2 regions of the Streptomyces sp. CNT372 genome follow, and region 1 is predicted to be linked to the other one. Evidence: predicted binding sites of a transcription regulator. Region 1 holds the regulator's gene; the other holds the start of a gene.
The links. Region 1 encodes HspR, which represses chaperone genes until heat shock. Its sites were predicted from a motif close to TTGAGNNNNNNNNNCTCAA; they were not measured.
Positions count from the first base shown of each region.

Region 2: a site for HspR is predicted at 4,486-4,504, ahead of lon (endopeptidase La). Genes of this name have one in related genera too.

Region 1 covers NZ_KB897777.1:214,936-221,466, reverse strand. Annotated here, with positions in the region: gene C593_RS28755 (sugar transferase) at 1-330, opposite strand, end outside; gene dnaK (molecular chaperone DnaK) at 559-2,412, shown strand; gene grpE (nucleotide exchange factor GrpE) at 2,409-3,068, shown strand; gene dnaJ (molecular chaperone DnaJ) at 3,099-4,283, shown strand; gene C593_RS0103535 (heat shock protein transcriptional repressor HspR) at 4,285-4,734, shown strand; gene C593_RS0103530 (helix-turn-helix domain-containing protein) at 4,892-5,911, opposite strand; gene C593_RS28750 (hypothetical protein) at 6,004-6,225, shown strand; gene C593_RS0103520 (hypothetical protein) at 6,222-6,531, shown strand, end outside.
Region 2 covers NZ_KB897776.1:292,854-299,384, forward strand. Annotated here, with positions in the region: gene C593_RS0101195 (lysozyme) at 55-903, shown strand; gene C593_RS0101200 (pentapeptide repeat-containing protein) at 947-1,747, opposite strand; gene lon (endopeptidase La) at 2,040-4,463, opposite strand; gene C593_RS0101210 (hypothetical protein) at 4,968-5,717, shown strand; gene C593_RS0101215 (YfbM family protein) at 5,785-6,288, shown strand; gene C593_RS0101220 (nucleotidyltransferase domain-containing protein) at 6,501-6,531, shown strand, end outside.

The DNA of each region.
Region 1 (6,531 bases):
GCGGCCGACTGTGGAGCGCCCCGGCGGGCCGGGCAGCGGGCGCGGTCCCACCAGGGCCATGTCCCCGCGCAGCACATTGAGGAGCTGGGGCAGCAGGTCCAGGTAGTGGCGGCGCAGCAGCCGCCCGGCCGGGGTGAGGGCGCCGCCGCGGGTGATGCGGAACGTGAACATGGTGAACGTCCGCCCGCCCCGGCCCAGGCGCTCGGTGCGGCGCAGTACCGGTCCCCGGCCGGTCAGCGCCACGGCGGCCGCGGCCGCCAGCGTCACCGGGGACAGGGCCAGGAGCAGCAGGGCCGCTCCGCCGAGGTCGAAGGCTCGCTTCGGGGACATGCACCCGCCCTTGGTCGTGCGTGATTCGTACCGGTTTTGCCGTGTATGACTGCCGTGTATGACTCTGGCAGACGGGTACGGGTGGGCGGGGTCGCGCCACGCCTGGGGTTCGGGGTGCCTGTAAGGGCCGGATAAAAGTTGAGTGCCCTTGACTCAGGTCCTTTGACTCCGCTGCCTCCGTCGTGCATCCTTGAGCCAGATCCACTCAAGTCACCTGGAGGAATCGAAATGGCACGTGCGGTCGGCATCGACCTGGGCACGACTAACTCCGTCGTCAGCGTTCTGGAAGGCGGCGAGCCCACCGTCATCACCAACGCCGAGGGCGCCAGGACCACGCCGTCCGTCGTCGCCTTCGCGAAGAACGGCGAGGTGCTGGTCGGCGAGGTGGCCAAGCGCCAGGCCGTCACCAACGTCGATCGGACGATCCGCTCCGTGAAGCGCCACATGGGCACGGACTGGAAGATCGACCTCGACGGCAAGACCTTCAACCCGCAGCAGATGAGCGCCTTCATCCTGCAGAAGCTCAAGCGCGACGCCGAGTCGTACCTGGGCGAGAAGGTCACCGACGCGGTCATCACCGTCCCGGCGTACTTCAACGACTCCGAGCGTCAGGCCACCAAGGAGGCCGGCGAGATCGCGGGCCTGAACGTCCTGCGCATCGTCAACGAGCCCACCGCCGCCGCCCTCGCCTACGGCCTGGACAAGGACGACCAGACGATCCTCGTCTTCGACCTCGGTGGCGGCACCTTCGACGTCTCGCTGCTGGAGATCGGCGACGGCGTCGTCGAGGTGAAGGCCACCAACGGCGACAACCACCTCGGCGGTGACGACTGGGACCAGCGCGTCGTCGAGTACCTGGTCAAGCAGTTCCAGAACGGCCACGGCGTCGACCTCGCCAAGGACAAGATGGCGCTCCAGCGTCTGCGCGAGGCCGCCGAGAAGGCGAAGATCGAGCTGTCGTCCTCCACCGAGACGACCATCAACCTGCCGTACATCACGGCCTCCGCCGAGGGCCCCCTGCACCTCGACGAGAAGCTCACCCGCGCGCAGTTCCAGCAGCTCACCGCCGACCTCCTGGAGCGCTGCAAGCACCCCTTCCACAACGTCATCAAGGACGCCGGCATCCAGCTGTCCGAGATCGACCACGTGGTCCTGGTCGGCGGCTCCACCCGTATGCCCGCCGTCGCCGAGCTCGTCAAGGAGCTGACCGGCGGCAAGGAGGCCAACAAGGGTGTGAACCCGGACGAGGTCGTCGCCATCGGCGCCTCGCTCCAGGCCGGTGTCCTCAAGGGTGAGGTCAAGGACGTCCTGCTCCTCGACGTGACCCCGCTGTCCCTCGGCATCGAGACCAAGGGCGGCATCATGACCAAGCTCATCGAGCGCAACACCACGATCCCGACCAAGCGGTCCGAGATCTTCACCACGGCCGAGGACAACCAGCCGTCCGTGCAGATCCAGGTCTACCAGGGCGAGCGCGAGATCGCGGCGTACAACAAGAAGCTCGGGATGTTCGAGCTGACCGGTCTGCCGCCCGCCCCGCGCGGGGTCCCGCAGATCGAGGTCTCCTTCGACATCGACGCCAACGGCATCATGCACGTCACCGCGAAGGACCTGGGGACGGGCAAGGAGCAGAAGATGACCGTCACCGGCGGCTCCTCGCTGCCGAAGGACGAGGTCGACCGGATGCGCCAGGAGGCCGAGCAGTACGCGGACGAGGACCACCGCCGCCGCGAGGCCGCCGAGACCCGCAACCAGGGCGAGCAGCTCGTCTACCAGACGGAGAAGTTCCTCAAGGACAACGAGGAGAAGGTCCCCGGCGATGTGAAGACGGAGGTGGAGACCGCGCTCGGCGAGCTGAAGGAGAAGCTCAAGGGCGAGGACACCGCCGAGATCCGCACCGCCACCGAGAAGGTCGCGGCCGTCTCCCAGAAGCTCGGCCAGGCGCTCTACGCGAACGCCGCCCCCGAGGGCGGCGCGGCCGGAGCCGGCGCCCCGGGCGCCGAGCAGGGCAAGGCCGACGACGACGTCGTCGACGCCGAGATCGTGGACGACGAGAAGGACAGCAAGGGCGGTGCCGCGTGAGTGAGGAGACCAAGGGGTTCGACCCGGACGACGAGAACCCCGACGTCCCCTCCGGCGCCACACCTGACGACGCCGCCGAGACCGCCGAGTCCTCCGAGGAGGAGGGCCAGGCGGCCCCGGCAGGGGACGCAGCGCAGACCGCGGGTCTGACGGCCCAGCTGGACCAGGTCCGTACCGCGCTCGGCGAGCGCACCGCGGACCTCCAGCGGCTCCAGGCCGAGTACCAGAACTACCGCCGCCGCGTGGAGCGCGACCGGGTGACGGTGAAGGAGATCGCCACGGCGACCCTCCTGACCGAACTCCTGCCCGTGCTCGACGACATCGGCCGCGCACGGGACCACGGGGAGCTGGTCGGCGGATTCAAGTCCGTCGCCGAGTCCCTGGAGACCGCGGCGGCCAAGATGGGCCTCCAGCAGTTCGGCAAGGAGGGCGAGCCCTTCGACCCGACCGTGCACGAGGCGCTGATGCACTCGTACGCGCCGGATGTCACCGAGACCACATGCGTCGCGGTGCTCCAGCCGGGGTACCGCATCGGCGAGCGCACGATCCGCCCCGCGCGGGTCGCCGTGGCGGAACCGCAGCCCGGGGCCACCCCGGCCGCGGCCAAGGAAGAGAAGCAGGCCGACGAGGAGAGCGGTGGCCCCGAGGAGGGCTGACGCGCGAAACGTCCGGGAGGAGGGACGTCGATGAGCACGAAGGACTTCGTCGAGAAGGACTACTACAAGGTTCTCGGCGTCCCCAAGGACGCCACCGAGGCCGAGATCAAGAAGGCGTACCGGAAACTCGCCCGCGAGAACCACCCGGACGCCAACACGGGCGACGCCAAGGCGGAGGCCCGCTTCAAGGAGATCTCCGAGGCGAACGACGTCCTCGGCGACCCCAAGCGCCGCAAGGAGTACGACGAGGCGCGCGCCCTGTTCGGCAACGGGGGCTTCCGGGCCGGTCCCGGGGCCGGGGGCGGCAGCTTCAACTTCGACCTGGGCGACCTCTTCGGGGGCGCCCAGGGCGGAGCGCAGCCCGGCGGCGCGGGCGGTTTCGGCGGCGGACTGGGGGACGTGTTCGGCGGCCTCTTCAACCGCGGCGGCGGCCCGGGTGCGCGCACACAGCCGCGCCGCGGCCAGGACGTCGAGTCCGAGGTGACGCTCAGCTTCACCGAGGCGGTCGACGGGGCCACGGTCCCGCTGCGGATGTCCAGCCAGGCGCCCTGCAAGGCGTGTTCGGGCACCGGCGACAAGAACGGCACCCCCCGGGTGTGCCCGACCTGCGTCGGCACCGGGCAGGTCTCGCGGGGCGGCAGCGGCTCGTTCTCGCTGACCGACCCGTGCGTGGACTGCAAGGGCCGCGGCCTGATCGCCGAGACCCCGTGCGAGGTGTGCAAGGGCAGCGGCCGGGCCCGGAGTTCGCGCACCATGCAGGTGCGCATCCCGGCGGGCGTCTTTGACGGGCAGCGCATCCGGCTGCGCGGCAAGGGCGCGCCCGGCGAGCGGGGCGGACCGGCGGGCGACCTGTACGTGGTCGTCCATGTCGACGCCCACCCCGTGTTCGGCCGCAAGGGCGACAACCTCACCGTCACCGTGCCCGTCACCTTCGCGGAGGCGGCACTCGGCGGCGAGGTGAAGGTGCCCACGCTGGGCGGGCCGCCGGTCACCCTGAAACTGCCGGCCGGCACCCCGGGTGGGCGCACCATGCGCGCCCGGGGCAAGGGCGCCGTGCGCAAGGACGGCACCCGCGGCGATCTGCTGGTCACAGTGGAGGTCGCCGTGCCCAAGGACCTCGGCGACAAGGCCCGCGAGGCGCTGGAGTCCTACCGGGAGGCCACCGCGGACGAGGACCCGCGGGCCGAGCTGTTCCAGGCAGCGAAGGGAGCGTGACATGGACCGTCCGGGGCGCAGCCGCAACCCCTACGAACTGACCGACGAGTCGCCGGTGTACGTGATCTCGGTGGCCGCGCAGCTTTCGGGTCTGCACCCGCAGACCCTGCGGCAGTACGACCGCCTCGGTCTCGTCTCCCCGGACCGCACCGCGGGCCGGGGCCGGCGGTACTCGGCCCGTGACATCGAACTGCTGCGCACCGTGCAGCAGTTGTCGCAGGACGAGGGCATCAACCTGGCCGGTATCAAGCGCATCATCGAACTGGAGAACCAGGTCGCGGCGCTCCAGTCCCGGGTCGCCGAGCTGTCGGCGGCCGTGGAGGGCGCTGCGGCGGCGATGCGGCAGCGCGAGGCGCAGGTGCACGCGTCCTACCGGCGGGACCTGGTCCCGTACCAGGACGTGCAGCAGACGAGCGCGCTGGTGGTCTGGCGGCCCAAGCGGCCGGAGTAGCCGGACGGATTCCCGCGCACACCTACGGCGGCGGGCCGGGAGCGGACAGCTCCCGGCCCGCCGCCGTGCGTGCGCCCGGCCCCGCCGCCCGGTCCACCGTCGGGGCAGGGCCCGGCGGTGGCAGCGGCGGTGTCGGTGTCCGTCGTGCTCCCGGGGCTCAGGGTGCTTCCTCCAGGATGCCCGACTGGGCGATCAGGTAGCCGAGTTGGGCCCGGCTGCCGCTGCCGAGGGCCGCGTTCAGCTTGGCGATGTGGGCCCGGCAGGTGCGCACGTTCATCCCGAGGCGGCGGGCGATGGAGTCGTCGACATGGCCCTCCACGAGGAGTTTCGCGATGGAGCGCTGGACGCCGGTGATGCCGTCCAGCTCGGGCGCGTAGGAGAGCTGCTCCTCCCAGGGGGTGGCGTGCAGCCACAACTGCTCGAAGACGCCCACCAGATAGCGCACCAGCCCTTCGTGGCGGAGCTCCAGGGCGACCTGTCGGTCGCTGCGGGCCGGGACGAAGGCGACCTTGCGGTCGATGATGATCAGCCGGTCGATGATCTCTTCCAGCGTCCGGACCTCGACGCCCTGGGCGCTGACGCGTTCGACGTAGGCCAGGCTCGACGGGTGGTGGCGCGCGGTGTGCTGGTAGAGGGTGCGCATCTTCACGCCGTTGCGCAGCAGTGGTTCCGTGCGGCGCAGCGCGGTCTCCAGGGTGTCGGGACGGCGTCCGCTGCCCGGCTGGACGGTCAGGAGTTCCTCGTTGCACTCTCCTGTCACGCGGTCCAGAGTGGTGTTGATCAGGCTCAGACCCTCCAGCACGGTGATCGCGTGCTGGGCGGAGAGGTCCTGGGCGGTGAGGCTCAGGAAGGGCTCGAAGGTGTCGGCGACGGTGAGGGCGAGCTGCCGGCGCTCCTGGATCTCGCGCTCGATGGGGTGCATGAGCTGGTTGAGGGCGAGGGCGGGCGGGACGGGCCGGAGCCACTGCGCGTCGTCGGGATCCGGGCGGAGCAGCGCGAGGTCAAGCAGGCAGGGCGCTTCTTTCACCTCTGAGCGGGACAGTTGGCCGGATCGCAGTGCCGCCGCGTAGAGCTTTTTGCCCGCTTCGCAGAGTTCGCCGGCACTGTGGTTATGTCCGAAACCATCATGATTAGAAACCATTTGACACCCCCTCAGGGTCCTGCAATACAGGAACATGATGCCTGTGCTCGCTGGTGGAAGTATTCGGCGTGAGACATCGTCTTAGACGCGGGGGGAGGGTATTGAACAGAATGGGGTGGAGATCCTCCATGAACAGGATGGTTCGTATATTCTGCGCGCTCGGTCTTGCTGTGGCGGGTTTCAGTGCATTCGCCGCCCTGGGAGACCCGAGCTGGGAGTCCGAGCCGGCGCAGGTGCTCGCCGTTCCGGGTGACCCGAGCTGGGAGTCCGGGCCGGCGAAGGTGACCGTCGCCGTCGGGAACGACTTCTCGTGGGAGAGCGCGCCCACCGGCCGGGGTGCGGACGCATGACCATCCCCCCGGACGACCGGGTCTTCCGGCGCGAGATGGCCACGGCCTACCGGTCCGGGTGGCATTTCATCGATCTCGTCACGGCTATTCCCCACCGTGGCGACTCGTTGATGGTCACCCTGTTCGGCGAGCCGATCGTCGTCGCTCGCGAGGAGGACGAGGACGTCCGCGCGTACCGGTGCCTCCGTCGGCCGCGAGGCGCACCGCAGCCCGTCCGCTGTGCCATCAGGTACGGCATGATCTTCGTCAATCTCGACGCGCGTGACCACCAGCTCGTCGAGTCGGACGCCACCGCCACCCCCCGCA
Region 2 (6,531 bases), on a different contig from region 1:
GCCGGACGGGGCCGCCGGCCCGGCCCGTGATGATCTTGAAGGCACGCTGGGCCCGTGCACAGATCCGGAAAGACCGGCCGCCCCCGCCTCGCGCCGGCCGGCACCCTCGCCGCAGTCCTCTCCCTCCTCCTCGGGGCCCCGGGGTCCGCCTCCGCCGGACCGTCCTCCCCCTCCGCACCCGCCGGCCCCGCCGCCGTGCCGCGCGGCACGGCCCATATGGGCATGGGCGTCCTCGGCCACGACGGCCGGGGCGGCACGCCCGAGGGGCCGCGCGCGGTCCGGACCGAGGGCGTCGACGTCTCCAGCCACCAGGGGAACGTCGACTGGTCCTCGCTGTGGGCCGCCGGCGTGAAATGGGCGTACGTCAAGGCCACCGAAGGCACGTCCTACAAGAACACCTTCTTCGTCCAGCAGTACAACGGCGCCTACGACGCCGGCATGATCCGGGGCACCTACCACTTCGCGGTGCCCGACAAGTCCTCCGGCACCGCCCAGGCCGACTACTTCGTCGACAACGGCGGCGGCTGGTCGGCGGACGGGCGCACCCTGCCCGGCGTTCTCGACATCGAATGGAACCCGTACGGCGCCGCCTGTTACGGCAAGACACCGGCCGCGATGGTCGCCTGGATCCAGGACTTCCTGACCCGCTACAAGGCCCGGACCGGACGCGCGGCCGTGGTCTACACGGCGACCAGCTGGTGGACGCAGTGCACGGGCGGCCACGCGGGCTTCGGCGCCACCAACCCGCTGTGGATCGCCCGCTACGACAGCACCCCGGGGCCGCTGCCGGCCGGCTGGTCCACGTACGCGATGTGGCAGTACACCTCGTCCGGCCCGATCGTCGGCGACCACAACCGGTTCAACGGCGCGTACGACCGGGTGCAGGCGCTGGCCAGGGGCTGAACGCGGACACGGCCCCGGGACCCGGCCGGGTCCCGGGGCGGCGTCAGGCCCAGTGCGCGGGGCGGGTCAGCGTCCCCGGCAGCCGGGTCGCGCCGTCGCCCCGGGCCGCGTTGACCTGGGGCTGGGTCAGGAACACGGCGCCGGTGAGGTCCGCACCGGACAGGTCGGCGTCCCGGAGGTCCGCGCCGAGCAGGTCGGTGAGCCGGAGGTCGGCGCCGGACAGATCGGCGGCGATCAGCCAGGCGCCGCGCAGGCTGGTCCCGCGCAGGTCAGCGCCGCGCAGCCGCGCGCCCATCAGGTCGGCGCCCCGGCGGTCCCGGCGGCCGCCCCGCGCACCGGCGCGGGCCAGTTCGCTCGCCCGCCCCAGCAGCGGGCCCGCCTCCCGGCGGCAGGCGTCGACGTCGACGGCGAGCAGCGCGGCCGGGTCCTCGCGGGTGAGGGCGGCGACGGTGTCCCGCTGGGCGCGCAGCCGGGGGTGCACCTCGCGGGCGGCGGGCAGGGAGAGCGCCTCGTCGAGGTGGTGCAGCAGTTCATGGAGCTGCCGGACGACGGGGAAGACGGCGAACATCCCGGCGGCCGTCCCCGGCTCCTGGCGCCAGCTGGTGCCGCCGTAGAGGACCTGGGAGACGTGCTGCCCGGCGCCGAAGCAGTCGTAGACGGTGCAGCCCTGGTAGCCGGAGTCGCGCAACCGGGCGTGGATTGTGCAGCCGAAGTCCTCCCGGAGGTTGCCGCAGGGGGTGCCGGCGGGCTTGTCGGCGGCGAAGTCCGCGGAGGCGGCGAAGGGCAGCGCGACGCAGCACAGGCCGAAGCAGTTGGCGCAGTCGGCCCGCAGGGAGGTGTCCATCCGACCATTGTGCGTGCGGGAGGCGGCCGGGCCGCGCGGCGGAGGGGCACGGCAAGGGCCCGCCCGGGCGGAACGCGAAGTTCCGCCCGGGCGGGCCCAGGGGCTCCGGGTCCGGCCGCCCGGGCACGGGCCGGGCCCCGGCCGGATCGCCCCGGCTCGGGCTCGGATCGCACCGGCTCGGCTCGGCCCGCACCGGCTCGGGCACCGCGGCCGCCCTGGTCCCGGCTCGGACCCCGCTCAGCCCCCCCGGCTCAGGCCCCCGGCCCGGGCTCGGACCCGGCTCGGGCCCGGCTCAGGCCACCGCGGCCGGCACCAGCGCCTCGGCCGGCGAGAGCGCCAGCTCCAGCACCTGCCGGACGTCCGTGACCGGGTGGACCTCCAGCTTGTCGAGGATCTCGGCCGGGACGTCGTCCAGGTCGGGCTCGTTCCGCTTCGGGATGACCACCGTGGTGATCCCCGCCCGGTGCGCCGCCAGCAGCTTCTGCTTGACGCCGCCGATCGGCAGAACCCGCCCGGTGAGGGACACCTCGCCGGTCATCGCCACGTCCGTGCGGACCTGCCGCCCGGAGAGCAGCGAGGCGAGGGCCGTGGTCATGGTGATGCCCGCGCTCGGGCCGTCCTTGGGGACCGCGCCCGCCGGGAAGTGGATGTGCACGCCCCGGTCCTTGAGGTCCGCGACGGGCAGTTCCAGCTCCGCGCCGTGCGAGCGCAGGAAGCTGAGCGCGATCTGCGCGGACTCCTTCATCACGTCGCCGAGCTGGCCGGTCAGAGTCAGTCCGGCCCCGCCCGTCTCCGGGTCGGCCAGGGACGCCTCGACGAAGAGGACGTCGCCGCCCGCGCCCGTCACCGCCAGCCCGGTGGCCACGCCCGGCACCGCGGTGCGGCGCTCGGCCGGGTCCTGGGCGGACTCGGGGACGTGGTGCGGCCGGCCGATCAGACCGCGCAGTTCGCCGTCGGTGACGGTGAACGGCAGTTCCCGGTCGCCGAGTTCGTGCTCGGCCGCGACCTTGCGCAGCAGCCGGGCGACGGACCGCTCCAGGTTCCGCACGCCCGCCTCGCGGGTGTACTCCCCGGCCAGCTTGCGCAGCGCGGACTCGTCGATCGTCACCTCGCCGGTCTCCAGGCCGGCCCGCTCCAGCTGGCGCGGGACCAGGTGGTCGCGGGCGATGACGACCTTCTCGTCCTCGGTGTAGCCGTCCAGGCGGACCAGCTCCATCCGGTCGAGCAGGGCCTCCGGGATGGCCTCCAGGACGTTGGCGGTGGCGAGGAAGACCACGTCGCTCAGGTCGAGTTCGACCTCCAGGTAGTGGTCGCGGAAGGTGTGGTTCTGCGCCGGGTCGAGGACTTCGAGGAGGGCGGCGGCCGGGTCGCCCCGGAAGTCGGAGCCGACCTTGTCGATCTCGTCGAGGAGGACGACCGGGTTCATCGAGCCGGCCTCCTTGATGGCGCGCACGATCCGGCCGGGCAGGGCGCCGACGTAGGTGCGGCGGTGGCCGCGGATCTCCGCCTCGTCCCGGACACCGCCGAGCGCGACACGCACGAAGCTGCGGCCCATGGCGTGCGCCACGGACTCGCCGAGGCTGGTCTTTCCGACGCCGGGCGGGCCCACCAGGGCCAGCACCGCGCCGCCGCGCCGGCCGCCGACGACGCCGAGGCCCCGGTCGGAGCGGCGCTTGCGCACGGCCAGGTACTCGGTGATGCGCTCCTTCACATCGGCGAGGCCGGCGTGCTCGGCGTCGAGCACGGCCCGGGCGCCCTTGATGTCGTAGGCGTCCTCGGAGCGCTCGTTCCACGGGAGGTCGAGCACGGTGTCGAGCCAGGTGCGGATCCAGGAGCCCTCGGGCGACTGGTCGCTGGCGCGCTCCAGCTTCTCGACCTCCTTGAGGGCGGCCTCGCGCACCTTCCCGGGCAGGTCGGCGGCCTCGACGCGGGCGCGGTAGTCGTCGGACTCGTCGCCCTCGGACTCGCCGTTCAGCTCGCGCAGCTCCTTGCGGACGGCGTCGAGCTGGCGTCGCAGCAGGAACTCGCGCTGCTGCTTGTCGACGCCCTCCTGGACGTCCTTGGCGATGGACTCGGCGACGTCCTGCTCGGCGAGGTGCTCGCGCAGCTGCTCGGTGGCGAGCCTGAGCCGGGCGACCGGGTCGGTGGTCTCCAGCAGTTCGATCTTCTGGGCGGTGGTGAGGAACGGGGAGTAACCGGAGTTGTCGGCGAGCTGCGAGATGCCGTCGATCTGCTGGACGCGGTCGACGACCTGCCAGGCGCCGCGGCGCTTCAGCCAGTCGGTGGCGAGCGCCTTGTACTCCTTGACGAGTTCGGTGACCTGGCCGGGCAGGGGGTCGGGCACGGTCTCCTCGACGACCGTGCCCTCGATCCACAGCGCCGCCCCGGGCCCGGTCGTCCCGGCGCCCACGCGCACCCGCCCGACACCGCGGATCAGCGCGCCGGGGTCCCCGTCGGACAGCCGGCCGACCTGTTCGACGGTCCCGAGCACGCCGGTGGCCGCGTAGGTGCCGTCCACCCGGGGAACGAGGAGCACCTTCGGCTTGTTGCCCGAGGTACGCGCGGCCGCCTGGGCGGCCTCGACCGCGGCCCGCACCTCGGTGTCGGTCAGGTCGAGCGGCACCACCATGCCGGGCAGCACGACCTCGTCGTCCAGGGGCAGCACGGGCAGGGTCAGCGGTGTGTGGACCGTGAAGTCGTCGGCATCGGCAGCCATGATCTCCCCTTCGGCAGTCAAGTTGAGCTGTACCGACTCAATGCATGTGAGCCCCGGGATGTTCCCCTGGAGTTGTTCGCTGTGAGCGATCACGCTCCGGAGGTGTCCTGCGACGTGGATCTCTTCGTTCTGCAGCTTGAGGTTTCGTCGCGGGCTCGCGTTAGTGGGTCGTGGCAGTTTCGTTAGGGGTACTACCGGGCGAGGTCTCCGTGCCGCCGGTGGAAGCCAGCGCCCAGCCCCGCCACCCGACTCGCGCAGCAACGGCGCGCTCGCGTCTTCGACGCATCCCACCGAGCTGGTGAGGCGCTCGTCGCACACCGCTACCCCGCCGCCGTCTTCCGGCGAGCCTGGCACCCCGTGCAGAGACACGTACTCACCCCAAACGGAAAAAGCCACTACCAACTGCGACCGTGACGACCCTGGGAAGAAATCCGAGAGAGGAGGGACAGATGTTCTCCTGCCCCAATGCTCCTGGCAGGCACCATGCCTGATTGGATCCCCTGCATGACCGACTGGCAGAAGCTCAGCCACGCCTACGGCTCCGCCGAGGACATACCCGCCCTGCTGTCACGAATCGTGTCCGAGCCCAAGTCCGAGCTCTGGAACGATCTGTGGTCCGCACTCTGCCACCAGGGCAGCGTCTACTCGGCCAGCTTCGCAGCGCTTCCCTGGCTGGCCGGCATGGCCGAGAACGAAGACCGGGAACAAGCCGTCAGCGCCCTGAACCTGGCGGGGGCAATCATGGCAGGCGCCGAGCAGCCGCATGGAGCCGGCGATGTCCGCTCACAGCACTCGGCGGAAATCGCGGCCCTGCTGGCATCGGTGAACCGCCATCTCCGGACAGCAACCGACCGCACCGAGTACATCAACCTCCTGGAGTCCATGCTCGCCTTCGAGGGCGTCGTCGGATGGAGCGAGGATCTGGCTTGGGGGCTCGGGAACGAGGAGTACGAAGTCTCCTGCCCCGGCTGCGCAGCCAACCTGTTCATCGTCCTTGGTGAGCGCGGCTTCTTCTGCACCAGCGAGGACTACGCCCTGTCAGACGACACCATCGACACCCGCCCGCTCCGGGCCACGAGCCAGGCAGACTTGGGAGGCATCGGTCGGCGTCTCCACGACATCGCACTCGCCGACAGCCAATACGTTGTCGCACACATGCTGACCTACGTCTTCGGGAACGCGACCTGCCCGGACTGCGGCACCGACTTCTCAGTTGCCGATCGGATCAGCGCCGACTGGGCGAGCACACAGTAGTCCCCGTTGGGCAAACACCTACACCTCTGCTGACCTGCTTGTCAGCACCTAAAGTTAGCATCCGGCCATGAGCATGATCGGAGAATACGCCCGCCTCACTCCTGCCGAACTCGACCACGCGATCCAGGACCCCGACTGGGCCCAAGAGTTCGTCGGCGATCTGATCGAGGCGGAGTTGGACGCAACACCCAATGCATTGGCAGCGCGCTGCCATGACGTCGACAAGGCATGGCACGCGCTCGACTTCCTGCTGCGTCGCATCGACTTCCCCGTCGACATCGTTCACGGCGAGGAAGAGATCCCCGGGGCGGAAGACTGGGGTTACGGGCGACCCCGATTTCTCAGCCCCGAACGCGTGCGCCTCGCAGCAGAGACGCTCGCCGCCACGCCTCACGAGGCCCTTGTTGAAGGCGTTCATCCGGCAGAACTCGCCGAGGCCGAAATCTACCCGACCCCCGTCTGGGAGCGCGGCGAGTCGCTCGACTACGTGACCAGCCATTACCAGGCGATGGTTCCGTTCTTCCGGGCAGCAGCAGACGCCGGGGACGCCATGCTCATCTGGCTGGACTGACAGTCCTCACCACTCCGCGCCGCATCCCAGAAAATGCAGGGTCAAACTGCACAGATCCGGGCCGGACAGACCCACACGTTCCTTCATGCCCCAGCTCAACACCCGGTCGCGATGCGACTACAAGATTCATAGGACCCCGGAGGCGGTGCCGGCCGTGGCGGCGGGGTGGAAATCCGCTGGCGGGAGCGGGGGTGCCGCGCGAGAGTGGCGCGATGGAGCACCGGAACGGCGGGGGCCGCGATC